Regions from separate parts of the Saccharophagus degradans 2-40 genome, predicted to be linked through region 1. Evidence: predicted binding sites of a transcription regulator. Region 1 holds the regulator's gene; each other region holds the start of a gene.
The links. The regulator sigma-54, encoded in region 1, starts transcription at its own class of promoters, with help from an activator protein. The targets are predictions, from matches to a motif close to TGGCACANNNNTTGCNNT.

Region 2: SDE_RS14790 (formate/nitrite transporter family protein) is a predicted target of sigma-54. The motif match lies at 4,066-4,083, and genes of this name have one in related genera.
Region 3: SDE_RS12935 (PEP-CTERM sorting domain-containing protein) is a predicted target of sigma-54. The motif match lies at 3,787-3,804, and genes of this name have one in related genera.

What each region holds. Positions count from the first base shown of each region.
Region 1 covers NC_007912.1:4,052,287-4,059,532, reverse strand. The annotation lists gene yjgA (ribosome biogenesis factor YjgA) at 1-397, opposite strand, end outside; gene mgtE (magnesium transporter) at 409-1,776, opposite strand; gene SDE_RS16660 (HPr family phosphocarrier protein) at 1,916-2,185, opposite strand; gene rapZ (RNase adapter RapZ) at 2,192-3,064, opposite strand; gene ptsN (PTS IIA-like nitrogen regulatory protein PtsN) at 3,217-3,669, opposite strand; gene SDE_RS16645 (RNA polymerase factor sigma-54) at 3,838-5,361, opposite strand; gene lptB (LPS export ABC transporter ATP-binding protein) at 5,575-6,300, opposite strand; gene lptA (lipopolysaccharide transport periplasmic protein LptA) at 6,315-6,854, opposite strand; gene lptC (LPS export ABC transporter periplasmic protein LptC) at 6,841-7,246, opposite strand, start outside.
Region 2 covers NC_007912.1:3,561,138-3,568,383, reverse strand. The annotation lists gene SDE_RS14800 (tryptophan halogenase family protein) at 1-1,285, shown strand, start outside; gene SDE_RS21420 (glycoside hydrolase family 53 protein) at 1,728-3,680, shown strand; gene SDE_RS14790 (formate/nitrite transporter family protein) at 4,287-5,096, shown strand; gene SDE_RS14785 (bifunctional protein-serine/threonine kinase/phosphatase) at 5,178-6,902, shown strand; gene cynS (cyanase) at 6,972-7,246, shown strand, end outside.
Region 3 covers NC_007912.1:3,119,910-3,127,155, forward strand. The annotation lists gene SDE_RS12910 (NAD(P)/FAD-dependent oxidoreductase) at 1-534, opposite strand, end outside; gene SDE_RS12915 (SDR family NAD(P)-dependent oxidoreductase) at 535-1,332, opposite strand; gene SDE_RS12920 (nuclear transport factor 2 family protein) at 1,344-1,787, opposite strand; gene SDE_RS12925 (sigma-70 family RNA polymerase sigma factor) at 1,947-2,573, shown strand; gene SDE_RS12930 (ChrR family anti-sigma-E factor) at 2,575-3,246, shown strand; gene SDE_RS12935 (PEP-CTERM sorting domain-containing protein) at 3,869-4,600, shown strand; gene SDE_RS12940 (NUDIX domain-containing protein) at 4,916-5,464, opposite strand; gene SDE_RS12945 (CvpA family protein) at 5,505-6,671, opposite strand; gene gcvP (aminomethyl-transferring glycine dehydrogenase) at 6,859-7,246, shown strand, end outside.

The sequences.
Region 1 (7,246 bases):
AATCGTTAATAAATTGCTGCATTTTACTGTCGTCGCCCTTAATAAGCTCATCGCGCCAGCGCTCTACAGTGTGGTGTTGCTGTGCTACGCGGTGCTGCGCTTCTTTAATTTCGTCTAACCGAGCGATAATTTGTTCGTGCTCGGCATCGCGCATTAGCTTGCCAATAAATTGCCTGTGGCGTTTCGAGGCGCTATTGGACGTGATTTTTGGCGATTCCAAAATGGCATCTTTTAACGCTTCACCCAAAGGAAAAGTATCTAATTGCGCGCGCGAGAGCTTAGTTAACTCTTCACCCAAGGCTTGCAGAGCGTGCATCTCTTTTTTAACGCGGGTTTTACTTTTTACATATTCCTCGTCGGAATCGTAATAGTCGTCATGTTCTATATCGTCTTGCATAGTGTTTATTCTTAAGCGTAAAAGAAAGTTGCTAAGCCGAGGAATACTAGGTACCCCACTACATCGGTCACGGTGGTTAATGTAACACCGCCGGCTAAGGCAGGATCAATTTTTAACGATTTTAGTATATTGGGTAGCAGGGCGCCGGCCAGTGCGGCAACCAGTAAATTAATCACCAGCGCTACCGCAAGAAGTACGGCCAGTAGTGGGTCGCCAAACCAATAGGCGGCAACAAGACCCATAATACCTGCCCACAGGCAACCGTTTACTAAGCCTACACGCACTTCGCGCGATAGCAACCAGCGCATGTTGGTTGGGCCAAGGTGCCCTGTTGCCATACCGCGAATAACCACGGTAAGCGTTTGCGAGCCGGCTACCCCGCCCATACTGGCTACTACCGTCATTAAGACGGCGAGTGCCACTACTTTGTCGATGGTGCCCTGAAACACGTTAATAACTGCCGAGGCGAGTATCGCCGTTAGCAGGTTTATACCCAGCCAAATTGCTCGTCGTGGTATGGTGCGAAATACCGGCGCAAAAGTATCTTCTTCTTCATCCAAACCGGCGAGGCTCATTAGCGAGTGGTCGGCGCCTTCGCGAATAACGTCTACCACGTCATCAATGGTGATTCGGCCAATAAGCTTACCTTGGTCGTCCACCACAGGGGCCGAAATCCAGTCGTGCTGTTCAAACAGTTTCGCCACATCGGTATCGTGCATATCGGCCGGTATAGCATTTATATCCGATTCCATTACTTCGCGCACGGTGGTGTTGGGGTCGCTAGTGAGTAGCTTACTGAGCGGCAACAAGCCCAAAAAGTCATCTTTACGGTTTACAACAATTAGGCTGTCGGTCGATGGTGGCAGGTCTGTGTGTCTGCGCAAATAGCGCAGTACTACATCGAGGGTGAAGCGCGGCCGCACGGTAATGGTATCGGTGTTGGCCAAACCGCCGGCGGTATCTTTGCCATAGGGCAGGATGGATTCAACGCGGTGGCGATCTTGCTCGCTCATCGCAGCGAGTACTTCCTGCATGATAGTTTCAGGCAGGTGCTGCAGAATATCTACAACGTCATCCGCTTCGAGGCCTTCGGTTAGCTCGGCAACGGCTTCGGCATCCATACCGCGTAAAAACTGCTCGCGAATATCGGAGGGCAGTTCTTCTACAACTTCACCGGTAACTTCTTTGTCGACTAAATCCCACAGCACTTTACGTGAGTGTGGTGGCGAAGAGGCGATAATGCGAGCTATCTCAACCGGTTTTAAGGCATTAAGTAGCTGACGCACCTGCCGAAAGGTACCGCTTTCTAATAGACTTTGAACCTTGCTTAAGCGTGCTTGCATTTGGTTCTTTAAGTCTTCGGATGCCGATTGCTGCATATTTTCTTGTCTCTTTTCCCCGGCCGCGTCAGCACGCAGGGGGACATACTACTTGTAGGTGTTGGTGGTTCTTGCGCAAGCGCTCCGCTCGCTAATAGCGGCGGTACTTGCGATATCGGCGCGGGTAGAGCGGTGAGTGTTATTCCGGCTCGTCGAAGCGGTTGTTAATTAACTCTAGAAGGGCATCCATTGCTTCTTCTTCGTCTGAGCCTTCAGTTGTGATAGCTATTTGGCTACCAATTCCCGCGGCCAGAAGCATCAGCGACATAATACTTTTGCCATCGATACTTTTCTCGCCTAGTTTAACCGTTATTTTGCATTGAAAACGAGTGGCTAAATTGGCGAACTTGGATGCGGCCCGTGCGTGCAGGCCTAACTTGTTAATGATTTCTGTTTCGCGATACTGCATAGGGTCTTAAGCGCCTGGTTTTTGTTCTAGTTGGCGGTGCCGTGTTTGTACATTAGCATAACCTTTCTTTAGCTCAGCCGCTAATCGTTCAGCTAAATATACCGACCGGTGCATGCCACCGGTGCAGCCAATGGCAACAGTTAGGTAACTGCGGTTATTGGCCTGAAACGACGGTGCCCACTTTTGAACGAATGCGCAAATATCATCAAACATGTCATCCACTTCCTGTTGTGAATTCAGAAACTCGATAACCCCCGCCTCTAAACCTGATTGAGAGCGCAATTCGGGGCTCCAGTAGGGGTTGGGTAAGCAGCGCACATCGAAAATAAAGTCGGCATCAACCGGCACGCCGTATTTAAAGCCAAACGACTTGAACATAATGGCCATGCCTTTGCTTTCTTCCCCTACCACCAAGCGCTTAATGGTGCTGCGCAATTCGTGCAAGGACATATGGCTAGTATCAACGGTAATGTCTGCAGCCGCCGCCACCGGTTCTAAAATTACTTTTTCTTTTGCAATGGCTTCGTTTAGACCAGTGTTTTGGTCTGAAAGGGGGTGCTTGCGTCGAGTTTCGCTGAAGCGTTTAAGTAGCACTTCGCGCGAGGTATCTAAGTACACAACCAGGCACTCCGCATTGGCGGGCAAGTTGTCTTTAATAAGAGATTCGATTTGGCTTAAATCGCTGTTTAGGTTGCGCGCATCTATGCCAATTGCAAATTTGTGTTTACTGGCATGGGGTGCATCACCAATTTGCTCTATTAGCGCGGGTAGAAGTTTTACGGGTAAGTTGTCAATACAGGTAAAGCCTTCATCCTCGAGCAAGTGCAGCGCGGAGGTTTTGCCTGAACCGGATCGTCCACTGATAACTAACAATCGCATAGCTGTGACCTTTGTATCCCAGTGTGTGAGTGGAGTATTGACGAATACCTTTACATTTACACTACCAATAAAGGGTAGCAGTAAATTTGTGTAAGGAGAGTCAAAACGGTGCGTTTGCGCAGCGTATATACCGTGAGTATAGATGGTTTATCTTAGCAGGCCGACACAGCCGCGTTAAACAATTGCGCGTCGGAAGTGGCGTTGCGTAAACCCTTAACAAATTCTGGTTTTTGCAGTTTCTCTGCAAGGCTAGCCAAGGTGGCTAAGTGTTCGCTGTTGGCGTCTTCTGGTACTACCATTGCGAATATTACATCTACCGGTTTGTTGTCGATCGAATCAAAGTCGACGGGTTCTTCAAGGGTGATGCAAGCGCAAAAAGTTTCGCCGCCAGTTGCAAAGCGGCAGTGGGGGATAGCTATACCATCGCCTATGCCGGTAGAGCCTAAGCGCTCTCGCCCAATGAGGCTTTGGAACAGGCTGTCTTCGCTCAAGTCTTCTACAGAGTGAGAGAAAATTTGTGCAAGCTGTTCGAGCACACGTTTTTTGCTGCCACCAACTATTTTCGAGCGGGTGCAATCTAAGGTTAGGATAGTTTCAACTAGCATACTTCTGTCTAGAATCGTTGGGGCAAGTAGGTCACTCAGTGCTTGCGCACCGGGCCTGGCCAGGCTTTTGTTTGCAGATTTAAGGCGACTAGGTCGCTCGGCGCGAATTGTAACAGCATTCCCCCTGCCACGTGCAGTGTAAAGGGCGGAGGAATGCTAAAAAAACACTTAAACCAAGCGTTTTCTTTCGTTTGATGGTGGGATATTAAGGGACTCGCGATATTTGGCTATGGTGCGGCGCGCTACCTTAATACCTTGCTCGGCTAAGATGTCGGTTATTTTGGAGTCGCTAAGCGGTTTGCGTGCATTTTCTGCGGCTACCAGCTTTTTGATTATTGCGCGAATGGCAGTGGAAGAGCACTCACCGCCGGAATCCGTTGCAACATGGCTAGAAAAAAAGTACTTCAACTCAAAAATACCTTGCGGAGTGTGCATGTATTTTTGCGTGGTAACACGTGAAATGGTTGATTCGTGCATCTCGACGGTTTCTGCTACATCGTGCAGTACCATTGGGCGCATGGCTTCAGGGCCCTGGTCTAAGAAGCCCTGCTGTTTTTCGACTATACAGGTGGCAACCTTTAAAAGTGTTTCGTTGCGGCTCTGCAGGCTTTTTAGAAACCAGCGCGCCTCTTGCAGGTTATCGCGTAAAAAGGTGTTGTCGGCGCTGGTATCGGCGCGTTTTACCAAGGATGCATAACCCGAGTTAATACGCAGCTTAGGGGCGATTTCAGGGTTGAGTCGCACAGTCCAGCGGTCGTTTTCTTTAGATACAAAAACGTCGGGAATCACATATTCGGTCGAGTCGCTGCCGATGGATTCGCCTGGCCGCGGGTTGAGCCCTTGAATAACGGCAATGGCTGCCTGTAAGTCTTGCTCTTTTACTTTCAGCTTACGCATAAGCTGTTTGAAATCGCGCGCGGCCAGTACATCTAAGTACTGATCAACAATATTCTTGGCTAGTTTTAGCTCGGGGCTGGTTTGATCCAGTTCAAACTGGTTAAGTTGAATAAGCAGACATTCGCGCACGTTTTGACTGGCAACACCGGGTGGGTCAAATTGTTGTACACGGTGCAGTACGGCGAGTACTTCGTCGAGCTCTAGCTCTTCGTCGTGGGCTGCAAGCCCCGAAAATATTTCTTCAGCTGTTTGGCAAAGCATGCCGCTGGGTTCAACGGCATCAATAATGGCCTCTGCGATCTCTTTATCGCGGTCAGACATTGGCGTGAGGTTGAGCTGCCAGCTGAGGTGATCCTGCAGGGATTCGGAATTGCCGCGGCGAGATTCGTAATCGGGGTCGTCTTCATCGTTGCGGGCTAAGCCGGTAGCAGGGCCTGAGGTTTGGTAGATGTCATCCCAGTTGGTGTCTACGGCCAAGTCTTTTGGAATGTCGTCATTCCATTCCAGCTCACCGCTGTTGTCGGTGGTTTCGTAGCTGTCTTCTACTTTTTCCGCTGCGGGTTTTTCTTCTGTCGTGCTCGCAGTTTTCGCTTCAGCGTTATCGTCGCTGCTGGCCTCTACGTCGCCGCCATCAAAGTCATCTTCAGAGGCTTCCAGCATAGGGTTGCTGTCTAGCGCTTCTTGAATTTCGTGTTGCAGGTCAAGGGTCGACAATTGTAGAAGGCGAATGGCCTGCTGCAATTGCGGGGTCATGGTAAGTTGTTGACCAAGCTTTAGCTGTAGGGATTGCTTCATATAATCTGGCCGAACACGGCGGTTAATCGGGCTGGGTGAAAATTAACGTTAACCTAAGTTTAGCCGTCAGCAGGACTACAAGCAATGATTTTCCCTGATTTTATAAGCAAGGTTTATGCCGTTAGGTGATAAGCGAGGGGATTTGTTGCACGAGAGCGAGACGCCCGAGATACGAGCGTTGATTCTAAGAGTGTAGCTCATTGCGGTAAAGAGCTAGAGGGTAAAATGTTGCCCCAAATAAACTTCGCGTACTTTTTTGTTATTAAGTACGGTGGCCGCATCGCCTTCGGCAATAATGTGGCCTTCCGATACTATATAGGCTTTTTCACATATATCCAGCGTTTCGCGCACATTGTGGTCGGTAATAAGTACGCCAATACCGCGTGCTTTAAGGTGGCGGATAATATCTTTGATGTCGCTCACCGATATGGGGTCTACCCCTGCAAAGGGTTCGTCTAGCAGAATAAATGCTGGGTCTGTGGCCAGTGCGCGCGCTATTTCTACACGACGGCGTTCGCCGCCAGAAAGCGCCATGCCCAAGCTGTTTTTAATATGGTTGATATGAAATTCACCTAGCAGGCGCTCGAGCTGTTCGAGGCGCTGTTTGCGATTAAGGTCGCTGCGTGTCTCTAAAATGGCGAGAATATTTTCGCTTACAGTTAGCTTGCGAAACACAGAGGCTTCCTGCGGCAGGTAGCCTAGTCCAGCGCGTGCACGACCATGCATCGGCAGGCGGCTCACATCTTTGCCGTTAATATGTACGCTGCCTTTATCGGCTTGCACAATGCCTGCAATCATGTAGAAACAGGTGGTTTTACCTGCGCCGTTTGGGCCTAGCAGCCCCACAACTTGGCCGTCCTCCACGCTCATGGATACATCTATAACGACTTTGCGGCCTTTGTAGCTTTTGGCTAAGTGGAGTGCTTCTAACTTTGGCATAGTTGCTGGTGCGCTTATTCTTGGTTGCTGAGGGTTTTGGCTGGAATAACAAGGCGAACGCGTCGTTTCTCGCCTTCTTCTATGTCGCTACCGGCTTTTACGAGGGATTTTTTCACGTCGTAGTCAATGCGGTTGCCGCTTAGGCTGGTGCCGCCATCTTGCACCAGTGAGGCGTTGTTTAGCAGGGTTAGGGTTTCCTGCTCGATATGATATTCAAGGCGTTTGGCGCGCGCTTGTACGGGTTCTTGGTTGGCGCGGGGCACTTGGCTGTAATGAGCCGGTTCCCCGGTGGCGATAACGTGAGTGAGTTTGTTTTTGTTGTAATGCAAAATCACTTTGTCTGCGGTTATCCGCATGCTGCCCTGCTCAATAATTACGTTGCCGTAAAGCGTGGTGGTGCCGCTTTTATCGTCTAGTTCGAGCTTGTCTGCATCTGTGCTAAGCGGTTGCGAGCGGTCACTAGGCAGCGCCTGTGCTGGGTTGGCAGCAAGTGCGGCAAGCAGCCCTGCGCGTAAACATAGCTGCGCTATACGGCTTAATTTAGATTGGGTCATGCGTGCCTCTTACTTTACCTAGCAGGGTGATTTTGCGTTCTGCGAGGTCGGCAACCATGCCGACTCCTGTCATTTCTCCCCTTGGGGAGTTGATTTTAACAGTCTCTTCAGTCTGTGCGACTTTTTCGTGCGGCAATATTAATAATTTATTTGTCGTTAGTTGGGTGTAGGTGCCGCTTTCATTCTTTTGTCGTATTACAACGTCTTCCCACAGCTCTATAGATTGACCGTCGCCAAGCAGCTTGCCTTTTTTAGCTTCTACTCGCCACGGTTGCTCGCCCTGAAAGATTGTAAGCACTGGTAGGTCGATAAGAGTGTACACGCGATTTTCGTCTTCGGGCGCTTGATCTTCCGTAAGCTGGTAGTGCTCTAGGCGCGAGGCCACAAACTCG
Region 2 (7,246 bases), 490 kb from region 1:
GGCTGCCACCCAAGCAACCTTCAAACTGGGTATCGAATTCAAACGTTGGAAGGATACCCAGTCGAGCTACATTCATTCGTTTGGCGCAGTAGGTAAAGATTGTTGGGCCGCAGGCTTCCAACATTTTTGGCGGCGGGGAGTAGACTTAGGCGTTAACCACGATTACGGCGATTATTGCTTAGAGCTAGAAGCCGCCAAACAAAATAAATTTGCCCACCCCAATAGCGGCAATATTTTTTACGCCTACCATTTAGATGCAACCCTGTACGCTAAATATCTGCGTAAATTCAGCGAAACCTTTGGCGTAAAACGTATAAAGGGTAAAATTGTTGAAGTTAAAACACACTTACATAACGATTATATTAAATCGTTAGTGTTAGAAAGCGGCCAAGAAGTAGAAGGCGATTTATTTATAGATTGCACAGGTTTTATTGGCCTATTAATAGAGCAAACATTGCAAACCGGTTACGAAGACTGGTCCCACTGGTTGCCCTGCGATAGCGCAGTGGCAGTGCAAACAGCAGCAACGCAAGCGCCCATACCTTATACCCGCTCTACTGCTCACGCTGCCGGCTGGCAGTGGCGTATACCGCTGCAGCATAGAGTGGGAAACGGTTTAGTGTATTGCAGTAAACATATTAGCGATGAAGAAGCTAAGCAAACACTATTAAATAATATTGAAGGCGAACTGCTAACAGAACCAAGAGTAATTAAATATCGCACGGGCCAGCGTTTAAAACACTGGAATAAAAACTGCGTTGCATTAGGGTTGGCAAGCGGCTTTATCGAGCCTCTTGAATCTACAAGTATTCATTTAATACAGCGCGGCATTTTGCGACTGCTTTTTTTGTTCCCTTCGAATGGAATAAACGATACCGATGTGGCTGAATACAATCAGCAAACTAAAGCAGAGATTGAGCATATACGCGATTTTATTATTTTGCATTATCACGTAAACCAGCGTAACGATTCGCGGTTTTGGCGCTACTGCGCAAATATGTCTATACCCGAAACACTCGCGCACCGTATCAGTCTATTTAAAAAATCTTCTCGATTTTACCCAAAAGACGATGAGCTATTTGGCGAGTATTCCTGGGTGCAAGTCATGTTGGGGCAGGGCATAGAGCCAGAGGGGTATCATCCTATTGTGGATATGATGTCTGAGGATGAGCTTCATCACTTTTTAAAAAATATTCGGAGTTCGGTTCAGCAGGCACTTGCCAGCATGCCGCAGCACACCGATTACATTCAGCAGTATTGCAAAGCGCCACCCATACCTATCTAGGGTGGCCAATTTGTTAAATGCTAGCTTTGGGCTAGCGTATCACCTCTTATCTCCCATATGTGGGGGCGGTATGTTTACTTTCTTGCTCTTGCTCTCGCTCTTGCACTTGCTGGGCTGAACGCATAGAGCGTTATAAAAATAAGTATTCATGCGTTGTATTTTTATAACTCAATGGGTAATCGTTTACCTTATTTTCTGTTTAAGTTGCCCGTGCTGGTGAGTCACTGAAGTGGTTTGAATGGCTGCTGGCTTAGTTGTAACTTATTGATATATATGGTTTTTATGTGAGCGGGTGAGGGTGGTTCTTTAAATTGCCGTGACCTGGGTTTGTACTCCTTTGTAAGATTGTATGAAAATATGTGGTAAACGTTTACCTGAAGTGTTTAAATTGCCTCTAAAGTAACCAGTAGATAACAATAAACAGCCCTAAGAGGAGGCTTTCGTGAAGACAAAAATAATCCAGCTATTTCTACTTGCCTTAACGTGCAGTTTTATGGCGAGTTGTGGCGGTGCCAGTGACAGCAACCCGCCACCGGTGACTGAGCCAGAACCCCAGCCTGAACAAGAACCAGAGCAGGAGCCAGAAGCTGAACCAGAAGCGGAGCCTGTTGCATTCTATTTCGGTAACGACCTTTCCTACGTAAACGAAATGGAAGACTGCGGCGCAGTGTATAAAGATGCAGGCAGTGTAGTAGACCCCTACGAAGTGATCGCCAATCACGGCGGCAACCTTGTGCGCGTGCGTCACTGGAACGACCCCTACTGGCAGGCGCTTATTACCCAGCCAGAATCTGTAGCGGCAAATTGGAAAGCTAATTACAGTGGGCTTGAAGATGTAACAGAAACAATTCGACGATCAAAAGCCGCCGGTATGGAAGTGCTGCTCGACTTTCATTTCTCAGATATTTGGGCAGACCCCGGCAGGCAAACAACGCCGCGCGCATGGGAAAATGACTTTGGCGATGAAGACGCCATGGCTGCGCATATATACGATTACGTAACATCAGTACTCACAGGGTTAAACGACGAAGGTTTAATGCCCGAGCTTATTCAAATTGGTAACGAATCTAACTCCGGCATGATGACGACTCAAAACCTCATTATAGAAATGAATGATGCGGGTACGGGGTTAAATGTGAGTAAAGGCGGGCAAACAAATTACTCAGATCAATATGTTGCGCGTATGTATAACTCTGCGATTTCTGCTGTGCGCGATATTAGTGAAGGGATGACCAACGCTCCGCGTATTGCTATCCACGTGGCAGGTGCAGATAAAGCCGTCGCATTTTTTGATAAGTTAAAAAGCATCGGAGTAACGGATATTGATATCGCGGGCTTCTCGTTTTATTACGGTTGGGAGCAAGCACCAATAGAAGACGTTGCAAGCATGATTGCAACCTTAAAGGAACGTCACCCTAATTTAGACCCGTTAATGCTTGAAACAGGCTACCTGTGGGATGAAGAAAACATCGATAGCTTAGGCAATATTATTGGCATTGCCGACCCCGCATATTTACCTGTGAGCAAACAGAACCAACTTAAATATCTTACCGATTTATCGCAAGCGGTTGCTGATGCTGGTGGTATTGGAGTGGTGTTTTGGGAGCCATCTTGGGTATCAACCGAATGTCGCACACCTTGGGGGCAGGGCTCATCTCACGAGCATGTTGCTTACTTCGATCACCGCGACGGCTTAAACTTTCATATTGGTGGCCAATGGATGGAGGTTACCAAGTTAAGCGAAACCCCAGAAGCGGGGCTAGCTACTACCTTTAGAGTGGATATGACTGGCCAAGACACCAGCGCAGGGGTATTTATTCGCGGGGCGTTTACCGAAGACACATTGCAGCCCATGCTATATGAAGGCGAAAACATTTATAGTTACACCACGCATATCCAAGCAGCGCAAAGCGGAAGCTACCACTATGCGATTGGCTTAAAAAATGGTACGCGCGAAACGGTTCCTAGCGAATGTGCAAACCCAGAAGATACGTTAAATCGTTTATATACGGTGGGCGAAAATGGGGAGCAGTTAGTTACCGCAGTTTGGGCAAGCTGTGATGTTTTCGATCCGCAAGCGGCTGGGCCAACAACCTTAACGCTTAATGTAGATATGACTGGTGTAGATGTAAGTGGTGGTGTGTATGTTGCAGGCGACTTAAATGCTTGGACAATCACCGAGCTTACACAAGTTGGCGCTAGCGCAATTTATACCATTAGTTACGATTTAGCCGTAGGTGCAGAAGGTGGCTACTACTTCTTGAATGGCAGCGATTGGGGCGATAGGGAAACAATACCAGAAGAATGTGTGGGCTACTATGATGCAGACCGCGGCTTTTTGGTGGAAGAGCAAAGCCCACAGGTATTGGATTTAGTGTGGAGTAGTTGTCAATAAGGGCGAGCTTACAGTTGGCAGTTTACAGGTACCAGTAAAAATACTGTTACCTGTAAAAATATAGATCGATATAAATTTTGTATAACTACTTTAAAGGCGAGTCTTATGGGCTCGCCTTTTTTTATGGATAACTTTTGCACCAATTTGGGTGTTATGCACTACTTTTGTCTTGTGGGTTTGGAGGCTTGTAGTGATTGATCTGGTTTGGTTGAGGACTAAGTTGTTGGATTTTTATTTGCTTGCTCGAAGTTGGAGCGTTTTACCGTTGGGTGAAAATATAAAGTCATATGTTGGGGCGCTGGCGAATTTTATTTATAGGGAAACACTGTGGCGTAATGGTGCATAAGTCAAAATTAGGCTTGTATATGGGGTGAACTACCTGTTCTGGCATAGGGCTTGCTCTTACCTGTTATCGATTGTGTGTTTTGTAGTTCCGTTTTGTGCTTCTGTTTTGTACTACCCATGGGGTGATTAACAACAGTGCGACTAATTACAGAGTGATTCGAAACGTAAAAAATATTTTTTATCTTAGTTAGCCCGCAAAACGGTACGCAATATTTATTAACTTTTAAGTTAGCAGAATCCCAACCAGAAGAGAGTGAAATTATGTCTTATTTAGCCCCCGCGGAATTCGCCACCAAAATGGTGGATGCCGGTGAATCTAAAGTATTTATGTCCACCCGCGATACATTAATTCGCGCCTATATGGCTGGCGCAATATTAGCGTTAGCAGCGGTATTTGCCGTTACCATTGCTGTGCAAACGGGCGTGTTTTTAATTGGTGCAATTTTGTTCCCCGTTGGTTTTTGTATGCTTTACCTAATGGGGTTCGACCTGTTAACAGGGGTGTTTGTGTTGGCACCGCTTGCTTGGCTGGATAAACGCCCAGGCGTAACGGTAAAAGGAATATTGCGCAACTGGGGGCTTGTGTTTTTAGGTAACTTTGGTGGTGCGCTTACGGTAGCTTTTATGATGGCGTTTATTTTTACTTATGGCTTTAACGTAGAGGCTGGCGCGATTGGTTCTAAAGTTGCGGGTATTGGCGAGGCACGTACGCTAGGTTATGCCGAGCATGGTGTTGCAGGTTGGATAACTATTTTTATTCGCGGCATGCTGTGTAACTGGATGGTATCGCTAGGTGTAGTAGGGGCGATGATTTCTACATCGGTTAGCGGCAAGGTTATAGCAATGTGGATGCCTATCTTCTTGTTCTTCTTTATGGGCTTTGAGCATTCTGTTGTAAATATGTTCTTGTTCCCATTTGGTTTAATTATGGGCGGTGAGTTTTCTGTAATGGATTATTTTATTTGGAACGAAATTCCAACTGCATTGGGTAACCTTGTGGGTGGCTTGGCATTTACCGGTTTAACGCTTTACACCACACATGTGCGCACGGGTGCAAAACGTACGGCGTAATAGCAACATATTTCTTTAATTTAAATAACCCTCAGTGGCATTGTTAGTGCTGCTGGGGGTTAAGCCTTAAAGAGAATAATAATGACTGCACAGCTTAAAGTTTCTGTAGGGCAATGTTCTGATAAAGGCCGCAAGGCGGTGAATCAGGATTTTCATGCAGTGCATATACCCAAAAACGCCATGCTAACGATGAAAGGCGTGGCTATGGCCATGGCCGATGGCATTAGCAGCAGTGAAGTAAGCCAAATTGCAAGTCAAGTAGCCGTTAAAAACTTTTTAGATGATTACTACTGTACCAGCGAAGCCTGGTCAGTTAAAAATTCTGTAGAGCGCGTGTTAAGCGCGACCAATTCGTGGTTGCATTCGCAATCGTTACGTAGCGTTTATCGGTTCGATTTGAATAAAGGCTATGTATGTACCTTTAGCGCCATAGTAATCAAAAATACTACCGCGCATATTTTTCATGTAGGCGATACCCGCGTATACAGGTTGAACAAAAATGGTTTAGAGCAGCTCACCAACGATCATCGTTTATGGGAAACGCAGGAAATAAGCTATTTAAGTCGCGCGCTAGGCATAGAGTCAAATTGCACTTTCGACTACCAAGCGCAAACCGTGCACAAAGATGATGTGTATATTATCGCTACTGATGGTGTATATGAATTCGCGCCAGCGGGAGAAATTATAAGCGCAGTGAACAGTGGCGCTGCTAATTTAGATGAGGCCGCTAAAAAAATAGTTGAATACGCTCTAAGTAACGGCAGTGACGACAATTTATCTATTCAAATACTACGGGTAGATGAGTTACCTGAGCAAGCTAATAAAAGTGTTAAGCAGCAAGCAGAAGCGCTTCCCTTACCGCCACAGCTGCAGCCGCGTATGGAGTTCGATGGCTATATCATATTAAGAGAGCTGCATTTTACTAGTCGCAGCAGAGTGTATTTAGCGCAGGATAAACAAACTAAACACAACGTAGTGCTTAAAGTACTTTCTACAGAGCTAAGTAATACGTCAGCAAGCTTAGAGCGATTTTTACTAGAAGAGTGGGTTGCGCGGCGCATTAATAGTAGCCATGTACTAAAAGCTGACTTACCCGATAGAAAACGTAACTATATTTATACGGTATTTGAATATATCGAAGGTCAAACGCTAGCGCAGTGGGCACTAGATAACCCAAAGCCTAAACTCGAAATTGTGCGCGATATCATCGAGCAAATCGCCAAGGGTTTGCAGGCTTTTCATCGTATGGAAATGCTACATCAAGACCTGCGTCCCGAAAATATTATGCTAGATAAAGACGGCACCGTAAAAATTATAGATTTTGGTGCGGTAAGTGTTGCGGGCTTAAATGAGGCGGTGCTGTTTAACCCCGATACCTACCTGCAAGGCACTGCATTGTATAGTGCACCAGAGTATTTTTTAGGTCAGCCAGGCTCGCCTCGCTCAGAATTATTCTCGCTAGGTGTGATTACCTACTTTTTACTCTCTGGCGAATACCCCTACGGTACCAATGTACCCAAAGCTAAAACAATTTCGGCGCAGCGCAACCTTTGGTACAACAGCTTGCTTAGTGATGACAGTGAAATTCCTGCTTGGGTAGATGATGCCATCCGCAAAGCTGTGCACCCGTTACCCGATAGGCGCCAAGAAGAAATATTCGAATATATTCACGACCTGCGCCATCCCAATAAACAATTTTTAGATAAAACGCGCCCGCCATTAATGGAGCGAAACCCGATTGCCGTATGGCAGGGAATTTCGCTCATTCTGGCTGTTATTGTTGTTTATTTGTTGGTGAATAAATAAGTGCGCGCGTAAATGTTTTTTAACGCAGTGGTTTAGCTCCATTGTATTCCTCTTACCTAGGAGATAGTTATGATTAGCAGTCGCGAAGAAGTTACCCAGTTAATAGTTGCCACTAAAGTACAAAAGGGCATTAAATGGTCTGCCGTTGCAGAGGCGATTGGCCTCTCTAAAGAATGGACAACTGCGGCTTGTTTGGGGCAAATGACATTCGATAAAAAACAAGCAGAAACAATAGGCGAATTATTCGACTTGCCAGATGAAGCCGTTGCTTGGTTGCAAATAGCGCCATACAAAGGTTCACTGCCAACCGCTGTACCTACAGACCCGTTAATTTATCGCTGGTA
Region 3 (7,246 bases), 930 kb from region 1:
CATTGCCGCAAACGAGGCAGACCAAATTGCAGCCCCCATAGGCACCAAATAATAATGGGCAAATTTATCGGAATATTTATTAATGGCCAAATATTCACCCAGAGTTAAATCAGCGGGAATATTGTCATTCGCATAATCATATTGCGCCTGCTTATTAAAGCGTATTATGTCTTTTAGCATGCACCAAAACGACAAATCGAATAATCGTCTACGTTGCGCAAAAAGTGTATTGAGATTATTGCCTGCGTATTCCAACCCTGTTTTAGGGCAGCTAACACTAAACCCCATTGACGTAGGGCTATAGCTCACCCCCAACTGCCCCAATAGTTTTATAAAATTGGGGTAGGTATTATCATTAAATACAATAAAGCCAGTATCTATAGCGTAGTCTTTACCATCTAAGCTAAAGTCTATGGTTGCAGTATGGCCACCCAACCTGGCCTCTTTTTCAAAAAGGGTTATATCGTGCTGCTTATTTAATAGGTATGCAGCTGTTAAACCAGAAATACCGCTGCCAATAATTGCTACCTTCATTTAAAACGCCTCTTTCTTGGTTAATTTGGGGGCGATGTAATGCAGCCACAAACTAGGGAATAACTTTGCTACACCTAAAAGCATAGCCATTGGCCACGGAAAATGTATAAAGAGCTTATTCTTTTTCAAATTGCGTAATATTCTATTGGCGGCTTCTTCGGGCGCCATCAACCACGGCATATCAAAATCATTTTTTCGTGTTAACGGGGTGTCTACAAAGCCTGGGCGCACAATAGCCACGTCTATTTTCTGGCTTTTTAAATCTACCGCTAACGACTGAATAAAATATTCCAATGCAGCTTTGGAGGCACCATAGGCTTCCGCACGTGGGAAAGCAGCCATGCACGCCATGCTACTTACCGCGACTATTTTAGGTCGTCGCACTTTATTTTTAGTGGCACTTTGCAAAAAAGGTAACGCTAGCCGAACGGTATTTACTGCCCCAAAAAAATTTGTATCCATTACTCGCTTATACATATTTTCATCTAAGGTGGGGCCATCGTCATATTCGCAAGTACCGGCAGACAAAATTGCTATATCTATATGGTCGGTTAATGCTCCTAGGCGCGCCTTCACCATGGCGTGACTACTTGCATCGGCAACATCAAATGGTAACGCGACTATATTGCCTTGGGCGCTAGCGGCTAATGCCGATAGCGATGCTTCGTTGCGACCGCTGATAATAATAAAATTATTAGCCTGTGCTAGCTGATGCACCAATGCTTTGCCAATACCAGAGCTTGCCCCAGTCACCCAGACGGTAGCGTTCGAAATCGTTAAGCCAGATGAAGTTTTCATTACAGCCTCCGTTACTGCACAGCTAAGCGATTTTTAAGCGAACCAACAACACGCCCAAGCACAGGGATATGCTCGTACAACATTGCCCCTAAATCGTAATAGTCACGCTGGTAAATAATTCGCATATCCGCCCCCTGCTCACCGGCTATCTGCACCCGAGAAACGCCATCGAGCGTTAACCTATCGCCACCTTTCAGCTTTGGGTGGCGGTAGTGCATTTGCCACTCAAGGCAAGCATTGGTGCCATCTACAATGGGGCTGCTAAAACTAAAGACACACTCACTGGTGCCTTGCATGGTGGATTTAAAATAGCTCACAAGGTCATCTAGGCCCTTAAGGCGATGAACCGGGTCTACAAAAACAATATTCCGATGATAGATATCGCCAAGAGCGTCAAGGTTGGCATGATCGAACTCGCAATAGAGCTGGATAATGTTGTCAACGAGCTTTTTCATGAGTGTTACCACCTGTTGCTTATATGCTGATTAGTCAGAGTTTCCCTCGTTGGGCATTTGTACGCTGCTGTTTTTTATTTGGATCACTTGATCCAATACTGAAAACCCCACGTATAACTCAGCAAATACATAATCGTGTCCATCTAAAGAGAAACTGGTATGCTCGCATCAACAACTTCTAGGCAAAAAGGCCCCGAAAGACGGATGGATACAGACTACCGTAGAGACGACAATTGGTCAGGTTTGCTTGAGCGAGTAGCAACAAGCCAAGATCAAACGGCATTTGCAGCCCTTTTTGAGCATTTCGCCCCCCTAATAAAGGGCTTTTGCCAAATGCATGCTTCTGGTCTTAGTGGCGAGAATGCAGAAGAGCTTGTACAAGAAGTGATGTTTAAAGTTTGGCAAAAAGCCCCCTCCTTTGATGCGCGTAAATCCGCTGCCAGTACCTGGGTATTTACCATTGTGCGCAACACGCGTATCGACTATTTGCGCAAAAACAGTAAGCACACAACAAATATAGTAGATGGATTAGAAGCCGATGATATTTGGGACGAAAGCCTAGACCACCAACCCTTTGTATATTTACAACAAGCGCGCGATACAGAGAGTGTGCGCGACTTTTTAAGCACGCTCCCCGAAGATCAGTCGCACTGCCTGAAAAAGGTATATATGGAAGGTAAATCACACACAGAAATATCGGAAGAACTAAACCTTCCGCTAGGGACAGTCAAATCCCGAGTTCGATTGGGGCTTAAAAAGCTTCAATCTTGCGTAGGAGGCAAATAACATGGCCAACTTTCACCCAAGTGACAACACATTAATAGAATACTCCGCAGGTAACCTACCTGCCGCACTAGCAATTTGCGTAGCCGCACACCTAGAATATTGCCCCCAATGCAGCCACCGCGCTAGCCAACTCAATTCGCTGGGTGGCACCCTGCTAGAAACCAGCGCAAAAGCTCAAGTGGCCAGTACTAGCTTTACCCAATTAATGGCTCGCATTCAAGCTGCGCCCACTATGGGCGACATCAAAGCGCCTGTGGCTACAGCAACAAAAACAAGTGCTAAGCCAAACTTGCCCAAAGTAATAAATAAGCTTATTCACCCCGCAAGGCCACTAAAATGGAAGCGAGTATCACCCGCGTTAAAAGAAGCCATTGTTACTGTAGGCCAAGATCAATATGAAGTGTGTTTTCACCGCATAAAACGCGGCGGCAAGGTGGCGGAGCACGACCATGGCGGCACAGAAATCACTGTTGTATTGGAAGGAAGTTTTTCTGATGAACTAGGCACCTACACGGTAGGCGACTATATAGAAAAGCAACCGGGAGACATTCACCGCCCCATGGCCACCCAAAATGAAGACTGTTTATGCCTGTCTGTAAGCGAAGCCCCAGTAAAAATAACTGGTTTGCTGGGTAAATTAATTAACCCGTTCATTTCTTTTGCACCGCGCTAACCCTACAGCGCGGCGCATTATCTTTTGGCAAACCTGTATTTTAAATAAATACTTACAAATAATGGTTCACATATGACATTTTTGGTCACCTCCTTTTTTGTCGCAGAATAAAAACTCCCCCTCCTCTCACACAAGAAAATAACACTCGTTAATTAAATCCAAATAAATAACACGTTACTCATCTTGCCGGAATTACAATTTGTGACAATTTACGCCCACCCAAAAGCGTTTTTGTCGAATTGGTTTACAACCCATTGTGCGACTACTTTATCTCACGCAGTGAGCTGACCTCTGCTTTACTGCTCAAAAAACCAACATCACTAGACGAGCATTTTTTGTACACATCAAGCTTGCCCCCTTAGCTTTACTGATAAAAATACAATCAGCCCCATTACGCACACATTAAAAAAAACCATAAAAAAGGTTTTTTAGCCCCGAGTAAAAGCCATACCTAAAACAATCGTGCGTCGAATTTATTAACACTAAAGGACTACAAATTACTCTCAACCACCAGAAAAACGAGAAGCTCATCACACTTTTTGGCACATGCATTGCAATTACCCTTTTGCGAAGCATAACCAATAAGAGGCTATGCCTTTAACTTTAAATCGAGGAACATTTAGTGAGTAAATCAATAAAGCTTTTAGTAGGTGCGCTAGCACTTACCGCTTGGCAATCTGCATCTGCGGTAATTTTAACTGGGGAATTTAGTGGTGTTATCACTAACAGCCAAGGCTATGGGCTAGCAAACGGTGGCGCCAACGGTGAAACGTTAACGGGTACTATTTGGATTGATACCGAAGCGGCCCAATTGCGAGACGAGTGCAGCCAATCGCAATACAATTGCACACGCGATACGGATTACAACGATAAGTGGATAGATATTAGCTATAGCTTCTTAGGCAATACATATAGCCCAGATTCCCCACAGTATACATATTCATACGACGGTGTATGGGCGTACGACCAGTACACTTCAGATAATCGCGACTTTCTTCAAATTCTTGAACAGGATTATGTATACAACTCATCCAATTACGCCAACGACTATGCGTATGTTTACATCTATGACTGGGTAAACGATATTGTGACTAGCGATAATTTAGCGGACATTTCTACATTATCCCTTAACTGGCAAGATTCCACACCAGGAAACTGTAGCGCTAGTGCAGGCCAATGTGGTTACTTCTACGCTTACGACTACGATAATAACACTACAACTAGCTACATAAACGCTAACCTAACTTCATTAACATTGAATGCTGCAAGTGTTCCAGAGCCCAGCACTATGGCGCTGTTTGGTATGGGAATGTTTGGCTTATATTTCTCTCGCAGAAAAATGAAACGTGCCTAATTGCTAACCAGCAATCAATAGCTAAAAAGGCCTTCGAATGAAGGCCTCAGACTGATGACAAACCTGACTTAGGTAGCACAGCGAATAAATTCTTAAGGTGAAAGATCAAAAATGCTCAATTCATGGACGAATTGAGCAAGTTATAGGGACATATTCATACGTTTTTTGAGCTTTCACCCTAAGAATTTGCGGATTTAGAATGATCAAGCTCTTCGCAGAAATAATAGAGGGGTTTATCAATAAACTGAGGCCTTCGAATGAAGGCCTTTTTTATAAAATAACCAATTTTCTGCACGGAATATTAACTCTGCTATTTTAGTTACCTTGCACTGCCAATTTAAGCAAACCCGCCACCGACATTGAATCTGTTATTTCGCCAGTCATTACCATGTTAATGGCTTCTTTTAATGGCAGTTTTTTTACTTCTATATCTTCACTATCTTCCAACGCTTGCTTGCCAGCGTACAATTGCTTTGCTACGTACACCACCCCAATTTCATCGGTAACTGAGTTGCTTTGGTGAATAGTTACTAACTCCTCCCACTGCTGCGCACACAAGCCGGTTTCCTCTTCCAGCTCACGCTGGGCCCCTTCTAGCATATCTTCACCTTCTGGCACGCCGCCTTCGGGAATCTCCCAGGTGTAGCAGTCCAACGCATAGCGGCTTTGTTTTACCAGCCATGTGTTGCCTTCTTCATCTAAAGGAATTACACCAACTGCGCGGTTTCTAAAGTGAATCAAACCGTAAATACCTGCCGTACCCTTGGGTGTGGTTACCTCTTCATGGGTCACACGTATCCATGGATTGCTGTACACCTCTTTACACGTATTTTGTATCCATCCACCTATTTTTTTTATCGCCATTAGAAACTTAACCTATTAACTAATAATGTAAATTTAACTGCTATTCGCCCTGCGCTGTCATCAACTCTGCGTTTGCGCGCTTATGTTCTGGCGTATTGTCGTAATCGGTATATTGCATATTACCGTTGTCGTCCACCCACTTATAAATTTCTACAGGCTTAACCGTGCGGGACGCTTCGGGTTTAATCTCACCCAAACCACCCAAAGGGTTACCCGGCTTTAACTGAGTAAAATCATGACTTTCCATTGCGGAATCTTCCTGCATAATTAAATCAACCAACCGGCTTACTTTGGCATTAAACATAATGTTTAACGGGTTTTTATCCTGCACAAGCTTAATTACTTCTGGGTCGTTAAGTATTTGCTGCACTTCGGGGTTGGTTTTTAAATATTCCATACGGCGCCATACAAATGTCATGTTATGCGCTAGAGTTTCATATATTTCGCTTTGTTGAACCTTAGTTGGGTCGCCATCTTTGCCTGCTAACGCCAACTTAGATATAGATTGCACCCCTTCTTGCTGAGCGATGTTTTTAAATGCTGGCGTTTGCTGTAGCGAGGCGTAATCTTTTCTAGCCATATAATATTGCGCAGTGCCATCATTAAAAAATTGCTCCATTACGCCAGAATCGGAAAGACTGCTAAACCCCTCCACAAATTGCTCTGGGTTAGCCAGTAATGCCCCCATAAGCTGCGAATGAATTTCTTTGGCGCCCACCGCTTTCGAGCCGGCTTGGGCCACGCCGCCAATTAATTTGCCTGCAGCTGTTGCCAATGGCTGGGGCACCGCTAATTGCGCCGGTACGGTATTGCCTGCGCGCGACTGCCAAGCGGCACTTAAAAAGGTGGCGCCCCATACAATGACCAAACCACTAAAACACCCCAGCACTGTGCCTGCTCCTAGGCCCGCTAACCGAGCAATAAATGTTTTTTTATCTAACCATTTTTCTAAAAACAGCTTAGGTAAGGTAGACGCTAATAAATACGCAAGTATAAAAATAACCACGCTCGCTACCATCATGGCAGCCGTGCTACCTAGGCCATAGCCCTGAATAGCCACGCCCGCATCTTTCGCCCATAGCAAACTTGCACCATAGGCAACAGCAAAACCAAACAGGCCCAAAAGCGTCACCCAAATACCCTGCAAATAGCCGCGCAGTGCAAAATAGAGCACCCAGCCGGCGAAAAGAATCCATACAATTGTCATGCTGTGTGTAAATCCTCGTTTTCTACATTATTATCGCGATTAAGGCGCTTATTAAATTGCCCATAGATTAGACAATTGCTAATATTGCCGCCCCTTTTCAAATGGGGCTGGCTTAAGCGTTTAGGCCTCAATCAAAAACGGTAATGCTACCACCGACCTGCCCACTATACAGCGCGGAAATTTATCTATGTCACACGGCACTTCTTTAGACGAACTTTTCAACTCACGCGATTTCATAGGCCGCCATATTGGCCCCAATGCAGATCAAACGCGAGCCATGTTGGATGCCATGGGGCTGGATAGCATAGACCAGCTTATAGACCTTACCGTACCCGCGTCTATTCGCGGTGAAGAAACCCGCGCCCTAGCCGCACCGGTAAACGAGCAGCAAGCCTTAGCCGAGCTAAAAAACATTGCAGGCAACAACCAACGCTTTAAAAGCTATATAGGCATGGGCTACCACCCTACCTATGTACCCCCCGTTATATTGCGCAATGTATTAGAGAATCCAGGCTGGTACACCGCCTATACGCCCTACCAGCCAGAAATTGCACAGGGGCGATTGGAAGGCTTAC